One region of the Pseudomonas sp. LBUM1643 genome, then DNA from elsewhere that is predicted to be linked to it. Evidence: riboswitches for the same ligand, from Rfam matches in the RefSeq annotation. Region 1 holds a riboswitch; the other holds the start of a gene.

Region 1 (4,201 bases):
GGCCCGGCATTTTCAGGGTTACCTGAAGCTGGCCTACCAGTACGGGGACGCCAAGGACATCGCGCAGGTGATCGACAAGGTTCGTGCCGCCGAGCAGGAGCTGATTGAATCGCCGGACGTCGAGTTTCGTTTTCACAGTGGCGTGCCAGTAGCCGCTTGAGCCGCAGGAACAAGGTCTGCGAACGCGCCTAGCCGCTCAAACCCAGTCGTGCGTGCCAGTCAGCGATGGATTCTTCAGGGTAGACATCGAACTGCTGATCCCCCGGTGTTAATTCAACCTCGACCCAAGGTGCCTTCGAGCCGAGCATCAGGTGCGTGTGTTCCGGTGGCACCGGCAACGGGGTGTCGATGGCGGACGCAAACGGGTGAATCAATGTCGGCCATTCAGGGCTAAACAGCCATAAGCCGGAACCGCAGAGCGAACAGAAATGTCGCTCGGCGGTGCTGCTATGGGCACGTTTATCGCCGTCTTCCTTGAGTCGTGCATGGTAAATCGTGATGTGTTTGCGCCCACGCACGTTAAGGCTGTCGGCATCGCCGCTGATATTGATTGCATAACCACCGCCACCTTGGGTCTTGCGGCAGATCGAGCAATAACAACGCTGATACGGGTAAGGGTGGGCGCTGGTCAAACTGAATGACACCGCGCCGCAGTGGCAGGAACCTTCGAGCTGCATGGAAACCTCCGGTAGTTCTTCAACTCACCGGAACAGCGTAGACCCTCAGCGCTCCTCGACCGGCACCAGAATCGCGTCACCCGTCGCCACCAGTTTCAGTTGATCACCGGTTTGCGCGAACAGCTCGGCGCGAGCGAATACCTGCTTCTTGCCAGCCTTCACCACCCGGCCCCGGGCGATGAACACTTCGCCAATGGCGGGTGCCAGGCAATTGACTGAAAAATGCGAAGCCAGCACGTTGCCCGCCACCGTTCCTGCTGCGAAACCACAGGCTGTGTCGAGCAAGCCGCCGATCAGGCCCGCGTGGAGGAACCCTGCATATTGCGCCATGTCCGCTTCGCGAAAAGCCATGGTCAGTTCCACTTCGCCGCTCTCGGCACGGGTGACTTCAAGCCCGGCCCAACGGTTAAAGGCTGAGGTTGAGTTGATCTGTTTGAGTGTGTTCAGCATGACGAATCCCTCCGAATGAGGTGCCAAGATGCGCCTGGGTCCGGAGGGTGTCATTGTCTATAAAGAAGGGTGATGTGCCGTTGGATTTGTGGTGAATGCATTGGCCTGTGAACTGGAACTCAGTCCAGCTATTCATGATTTTTTCACATCCCAACGGTTACCCTGCGCGCCTCTTTGGGGAGTAGCCTGTTTGCGATTCGTCGCAAGCGCCCGTATCAACATTCTCGGCAACCTGCCGTGGTGCGGGCACCTTCTGGTTGGTGAGACCATCGACATACCTGCGCTGAAGTCGGGCGCGCGGATATGTCGTGGACTCAAGCCCGACCGGTACTACTGCGTGAACCCAGCCTCTCTCGTTTTCCTTGCCTTCGCCATGTCCACCGATGCCTTCGCGGCCGCTATCGGTAAAGGCTCGGCCCTGCACAAACCCAAATTTCTCGAAGCCTTGCGTGTCGGTCTGATCTTCGGCGTGATCGAAGCCATCACGCCGATTATCGGCTGGTTTATCGGCCTGGCCGCTTCGCAATTCGTGTCCAGTTGGGACCACTGGATCGCCTTCACCCTGTTGCTGCTGCTCGGGTTGCACATGATCTATAACGGGGTGAAAGACGAAGAACCCGAAGACGAGGTCGAGAAGCCCAGGCAACATGGTTTCTGGCTGCTCGCCGTCACGGGATTTGCCACCAGCATTGATGCGTTGGCCGTGGGTGTAGGTCTGGCGTTTGTGGACGTCAACATCTGGCTGGCGGCCGGACTGATCGGCCTGGCGACCCTGACCATGGTGACGATCGGCGTGATGCTGGGGCGTGTTATCGGTAGCGTGATGGGTAAACGGGCTGAAATTGTGGGCGGCGTGGTGTTAATCATCGTCGGCGGGACGATCTTGTACGAGCATCTGTCGGCTTGAGGTAAGTCTTCCCTGCTAAACACAAAACCTGTGGAACCTGTGGAACCTGTGGAACCTGCGGGGCCTGTGAACCTGTGGGACCTGTGGAACTTGTAGGAGCTGTCGAGTGAAACGAGGCTGCGATCTTTTGACGTTGTTTTTAAAGCAAGATCAAAAGATCGCAGCCTCGTTTCACTCGACAGCTCCTACATAGCTCTTACACAGCTACTACTGCTACATGTTCTGGCTCTGGCGTGGCACCCGCCACAAATACCAGGCCGCGACCGTTCGATACGGGCGCCACGCGAGGCCGATTTCGATCATCTGCTTGCGCGTCGGCTGCACCTCCAGTCCTTTCAAACGCCGATACCCTTCACGAACACCGAAATCATCCGCAGGCAAAATATCCGGACGCTCCAGGCTGTAAATCAACAGCATCTCCACGGTCCAGCGACCGACGCCGCGCAATGTGATTAACCGCTCGATCAGTGTCTCGTCGTCCATCGCCAGCGCGGTTGCGTAGTCGGGCACCACACCGCTTAACGCTGCCTGGGCAATGCCTTGAATGGTTGTAATTTTGCTGGCCGAAAATCCGCAACTGCGCAACTGATCGAACCCGGTCGCCACCATCTGTTTAGGCTTCGGAAATGTGCCTGAGGGAAATAACGCGAGTAATCGCCCGAGAATGGCGTCGCCGGCTTTGGCGTGCAGTTGCTGATAGGCAATGGCCCGCACCAGCGATTCATAAGGATCGCGTGCCGGGTGTGGTTGATGCAGGCAAGGGCCGATGGCGGCAATGTGTCGCCGCCAGTCGTCATCGATGGATGACAGAAAAACGCTCGCGGGCAGGTAGGGATCGGGCATGTCAGAACGCAAGTTGTCGTGTGATCTGTAGCGCGGCGTTTTCCAGTCTGAGCAAATATGCCTTGCGCGGTTGTCCTCCACCATAGCCCGTCAACGAGCCATCTGCCCCAATCACCCGGTGGCAGGGCAGCACAATCGAAAGGCGGTTTTGCCCGTTTGCCAGGCCCACCGCACGGCTGGCGCCGGGCTTGCCCAACGTCGCGGCGATGGTGCCGTAGGTGCTCGTCTGGCCGTAGGGAATTTTCGCCAGTTCGGCCCAGACCTGTTTGAAAAATTCGCTGCCGGGCAGGTGCAGCGGGACTTTGAACTCGGTCAGCTTGCCGGCGAAATACGCTGCCAGTTCTGCTTCGATTTGCTGCAAGTGAGCGTTGTGTCCGGGTGCGATGGCATAGCCGTGGCGGTTCTGCAGAGCCTGGATTTCCCGCGTCAGCGCCGGTCGATCAAGAAACTCCAGCAGCACCAGTCCTCGCCGTTCAGCCATGGCAATCATCGGCCCCAGCGGGGTGGTGAGGCGGGTGAACAGCAGCGGTTCGCTATTGGCGGCGCGGCCGGGGGTGATGTGGAAGGACTTCTGGAAGGCATCGCGGAAACCGCTCAGGGACTCATAACCTGAGTCGAACGCGGCGTTATCAATGGAATCGCCCTGTCTGATTCCGCCCAACGCCATGCCCAGACGCCGGGTACGTAGCCAGGCGTGGAAGGTCATGCCGAAATGCTGTTTGAACCAGCGCCGCAGCTTCAGCGGCTCCACGCCTTCGGCCAGTAGTTGGGCATCGGTCCAACGCTGGTCGGGGTCACTGTCGACGCAGGTGAGCAGTTTTTGCACCCAGTCCGGCGCGATGGCGGCAGCATCCATAGGCTTGCAGCGCAGGCACGCGCGATAACCCGCCGACAGGCATTCATCGGCGTGTGCGAAGAACTCGACGTTCTCAGGTTTTGGCTTGCGCGCCGTGCAACTGGGTCGACAAAAGATGCCGGTGGTTTTGACGGCCGTAAAGAACACCCCCTCGTAGGAGGTGTCTCGTTCGAGCATGGCACGAACCATCTCGGCGTGGGGCGGAAGCAAAGCGTTTTGTAGGTTCATGACGTGAGCATAGGGGGCGTCGGTCAGTGTCTCCACCGGAAAATCGACAGAGAATTTCTCGTCAGGCCCGGCGCGCCATCAGCAACACCGATCCGGCCGCCGAGAGTAACCCGGCACAGCAGCGGTTAAAGATCCGTTTGCCACTGGGTTTGGCGAACCATCGGCGCATGTGCAGCCCCATGTAGGCATAAGCTGCGATGGCAATCCATTCGAGGACCAGGAACAGCGCGCCCAGCACGG
Region 2 (4,201 bases), 2.4 Mb from region 1:
GGTGATGAGCCGGAGAGTTTTCCCGGCACGCTGGTCTGTTAGGCTGACATTCGTTTTATCAAGAGTCGTGCTGCCCCATGTGTGGACGTTATGCCCTGTTTCGCTGGAACCCCGCCTTCGCGGCGCTGCCAGGTTTTCCGGCCGATCAGCAGGCCCAGTGGAACATTTCCCCTACCGATTCGGTGCTGATGCTGCGCGCGAACGTCGACGGCCAACGTGAATTGGCCCGTGCCCGCTGGGGTCTGACTCCGCCATGGCTGACCGACCTGTCCCGCACGCCGGCTCATGCCCGGGCTGAAACCGTTGCAGAACAACCGATGTTTCGCGAGGCCTTTCGCCTGCGCCGTTGCCTGCTGCCGGCTAACGGCTTCTACGAATGGCGCGGCACGACGCGCAAACGACCATACTGGCTGACGCCGGGAGAAGGCTCGGCACTGTGTTTCGCGGCGATCTGGGAGGCCTATCCGGTGCAGGAGCAAGTCTGGCTGAGCACGGCAGTTATCACTCAGCCGGCGGCGAGTCAGCGTCGTCCGTTGATACTTGATGCGGCGGGGCAAGAAGCGTGGCTCAATCCCGAAACTCCATTACATGTGTTGCAGGCGCTGCTGGCCAGTGAGCCCATTGCGTTGCGCGAGCGGGTATTGGCCAATCTGGTGAATGATCCGAAGCTCAATGCGCCTGAGTGTTTAACACCTGGATAGGTGCGTCTTTGCGCGTTTGTAGACAATCAAAACCAAAAAATCACGGCCTGCGATCTTTTGATCTGTTTGAGATCTAACTGAAATATGTTTCGTCACGACGGATGTATCTGGCGCCGATACAATTGCGCGCCTAGGATACGTCGCATGTTTTCAAGGAGCTTTTCGATGAACAAGACATTGGTTTTGTGTGCACTGAGCGCAAGTTTGCTGCTCGCCGGTTGTCAGTCGGTCAACACCACCAGCGGCGGGGCCGTGGGCGTTGAGCGCAAGCAATACATGTTCAGCATGTTGTCGACGGACGAGGTCAACCAGATGTACGCCCAGTCTTATCAAAAGACCGTGGGTGAGGCGACCAGCAAGGGCGTGCTGGACAAAACCAGTAGCGAAGCCAGGCGTGTGCAGGCGATCGCTGATCGACTGATTGCCCAGGCACCTGTTTTCCGCCCGGATTCGGCGCAGTGGAAATGGGAAGTGAATCTGATCAAGAGCGATGAGCTCAACGCCAACTGCGGGCCTGGCGGCAAGATCATTTTCTACACCGGTCTGATCGACAGCCTGAAACTCACCGATGATGAAATCGCTGCCGTCATGGGCCATGAAATTGCTCACGCCTTGCGCGAGCACGGTCGTGAAGCGATGTCCAAGGCCTATGGCATCGAGATGGCCAAGCAGGGGGCCGGTGCGTTGTTCGGCCTCGGCCAGGACAGCCTGGCGCTGGCGGACACCGTGGCTAACTACGGTATGACGCTGCCCAACAGTCGCTCCAACGAAAACGAAGCTGACCTGATCGGTCTGGAATTGGCAGCCCGTGCCGGTTACAACCCGAACGCTGCGATTACCTTGTGGAACAAGATGTCCAAGGCGTCGGAAGGCTCGCCACCGGAGTTCATGAGCACTCACCCGGCCTCGGCCAGTCGCATTGCTTCGCTGCAGGCGGCGATTCCGAAAGTCATGCCGCTGTACGAGAAAGCGCCTAAATCCTGACGTTGATTCATCGTCAATAAGGGCCTCATCGCCAGCAGGCTGGCTCCCACAGGGATATGCATTCCAATTGTGGGAGCTAGCCTGCTGGCGATGAACGATAACGCGGTCTAACAAATTACCGCGTCAGATCCAGCCACTGCTCTGCATCGCCTTGTACACCGCGACAATCGCCAGGATGAAAAACGCCGACGCCGCCAGGCGACGGATCAGGGTCAACGGCAGTTTGTCCGCCGCAAAGTTACCCGCCAGAACCACCGGTACGTTGGCAATCAACATGCCGAGGGTGGTCCCGATGATCACCAGCCACAATTCCGGGTATTGCGCCGCGAGCATCACGGTAGCGACTTGGGTCTTGTCTCCCATCTCGGCGAGGAAGAACGCGATCAGCGTGGTCAGGAACGGCCCGAATTTACGCGCGGTACTGGCTTCGTCGTCATCCATCTTGTCCGGCACCAGGGTCCACAACGCCGTCGCGGCGAAGCTCACGGCAAGGATCCAGTGCAGCATCGAATTCGAGAAGAAACTTCCGACCCAGGCGCCCACCGCGCCGGCCGCCGCGTGGTTGGCCAGGGTCGCGGCGACGATGCCGGCAATGATCGGCCAGGGTTTGCGAAAGCGGGCAGCGAGAATGAGCGCGAGCAGTTGCGTCTTGTCGCCGATTTCGGCCAAGGCAACGATTGCGGTCGGAACGAGTAGTGAATCCAGCATCAGGGGTTTTCCTAAGGGGCGGGTCGACACGGCTATGACACGTACAGCCTTCCCGCCCCGGGTAAGGTGTTCGTGTCATAGGTCTTGTCAAACCCTGCGATCCGTCTGATGCGGACGCTTGGGTCGCATACGCCATGGTCTGAGGACCAAGTATGTTGACGTATGCCGGACGAGCATGGCGCTCGTGGGAGACTACTCCCCTAGGACGGAGCGGATTCTGCCTAGGCAAATCCGATTGGGCAAGCCTCTTTTTGAAAAGACATCTCAGCCACGCTTGGCGCGGTAGATCCTGAAACCCTGTCCTTCAGCCTTGATCGCGCAGACACCCAGATGCTCTTCGATCAAGGGTTGATACTTCAGGAAGCTATTGGCAACCAAGCGCAGTTCGCCGCCGTTTTTCAGATGTTTTGCTGCTTTTCGCAGCAAGTTCTCGGTTGCGAAGTAATCGGTGTGCACGCCGACATGGAACGGTGGATTACTCAGAATGGCACTCAAACCCATCGGTGCCGCATCGATACCGTCGCCGGTAATCACATCGGCCTCCAGGCCATTGGCAGCCAGTGTCAGACGGCTGCTCGCGGCAGCGAAGGCGTCCACGTCGAGCAAGGTGACCTGGTTGTGCGGATACCGCCGCTTGACCGCAGCCCCCAACACCCCGGCGCCGCAACCGAAGTCCAGCAAGTGGCCGCTCGGCAACTTGTCCAGGTGTTCAAGCAGCAGCGCGCTACCCCGATCAAGCCGACCGTGACTGAACACGCCCGGCAGGCTGATGACTTTCAGCGGGCCTTCGGCCAGCGGCAACTCGTAGGTCTGGGCCAGGCTTTCCAAAGATTTGGCCTGTGGCGCATCGGCAACAGTGACCAGCCAAAGCTGACAATGGCGCGCGCTGTCGAGCTTGCGCGGCTTGCCAAAGGGATTGAGCTGCTTGGCGGCGCCTTCGATGCCGCTGCGCTTTTCACCCACCAGGTACAGTTCCCGGCCGGCCAGGCGTGAGGCCAGGGCGTTGAGAATGTAGTCAGTCAAGTCCTTGGACTTGGGCAGAAACACCACCGCGGAATCGAACTCACGCTCAGGCGCCGTCACGCCAAAGTGGCTGCGCTCGGTGAAGCGGGCATCGAGTGCCGCTTGATCGCCGGCGTGCCAGCACCAGCCGTGGGCGCCGGTCAGGCGACCGAGCAAATCATCGGCGGGCAAACCGGCCAGTAGCACCGACCCTTGGAATAACTCGGCCTGACGAAGCAGTACTTCACTGCGCGGATCCATAATCTGCTCCCTGAAAAAAAGTGCCGCAGTCTATCAACTGACGACCCGCAGTGCTTTACCGCTGAAGTATCCCTGCGCGTTTTCCGTCAGTTGCCCGACGATCCGCTGGCGCGCTTCGCGACTCCCCCAGGCATTGTGCGGGGTGACGATCAGCCGAGGGATGTCCTGCGCCAGCAACGGATTGCCGGCGGTAGGCGGCTCGACGCTCAGCACGTCGGTGGCCGCGCCGCCCAGGTGACCATCGCGCAAGGCATCGGCCAACGCCTGTTCATCGATCAAGCCGCCGCGCGCGGTATTGACCACGAAAGCGCCAGGTTTCATCGACGCCAGTTCAGCGGCCCCGATGAAATGGCGGGTGTGTTCATTGAGCGGGCAATGCAGCGTCAAGGCATCGATCTGGGGCAACAGTTCAGTCAGTGGCAGCCGATCCGGCCGGGCAGGGCGCCCCGGAATCTGGCCCAGCAGCACGCGCATGCCGAATGCCTCCGCCAGCCGCGCGACCGCGCCGCCCAGTTCGCCGTGGCCCAGCATGCCGAGGGTTTTCC

What was found. Region 1 has a riboswitch for manganese ahead of mntP (manganese efflux pump MntP). Riboswitches for the same ligand answer to the same signal wherever they lie in the genome.
Region 2: another riboswitch for manganese. It lies ahead of ACA063_RS24405 (TMEM165/GDT1 family protein); the one in region 1 lies ahead of mntP (manganese efflux pump MntP).

Annotation. Positions count from the first base shown of each region.
Region 1 covers NZ_CP166813.1:2,989,027-2,993,227, forward strand. The annotation lists gene ACA063_RS13515 (MiaE family protein) at 1-160, shown strand, start outside; gene ACA063_RS13520 (GFA family protein) at 189-677, opposite strand; gene ACA063_RS13525 (PaaI family thioesterase) at 723-1,127, opposite strand; yybP-ykoY riboswitch at 1,289-1,456, shown strand; gene mntP (manganese efflux pump MntP) at 1,465-2,034, shown strand; gene ACA063_RS13535 (DNA-3-methyladenine glycosylase family protein) at 2,248-2,877, opposite strand; gene ACA063_RS13540 (bifunctional transcriptional activator/DNA repair enzyme AdaA) at 2,879-3,961, opposite strand; gene ACA063_RS13545 (LysE family translocator) at 4,023-4,201, opposite strand, start outside.
Region 2 covers NZ_CP166813.1:5,419,863-5,424,063, reverse strand. The annotation lists gene ACA063_RS24420 (putative signal transducing protein) at 1-42, shown strand, start outside; gene ACA063_RS24415 (SOS response-associated peptidase) at 78-701, shown strand; gene ACA063_RS24410 (M48 family metallopeptidase) at 867-1,685, shown strand; gene ACA063_RS24405 (TMEM165/GDT1 family protein) at 1,809-2,393, opposite strand; yybP-ykoY riboswitch at 2,483-2,607, opposite strand; gene ACA063_RS24400 (methyltransferase) at 2,658-3,656, opposite strand; gene ACA063_RS24395 (2-hydroxyacid dehydrogenase) at 3,690-4,201, opposite strand, start outside.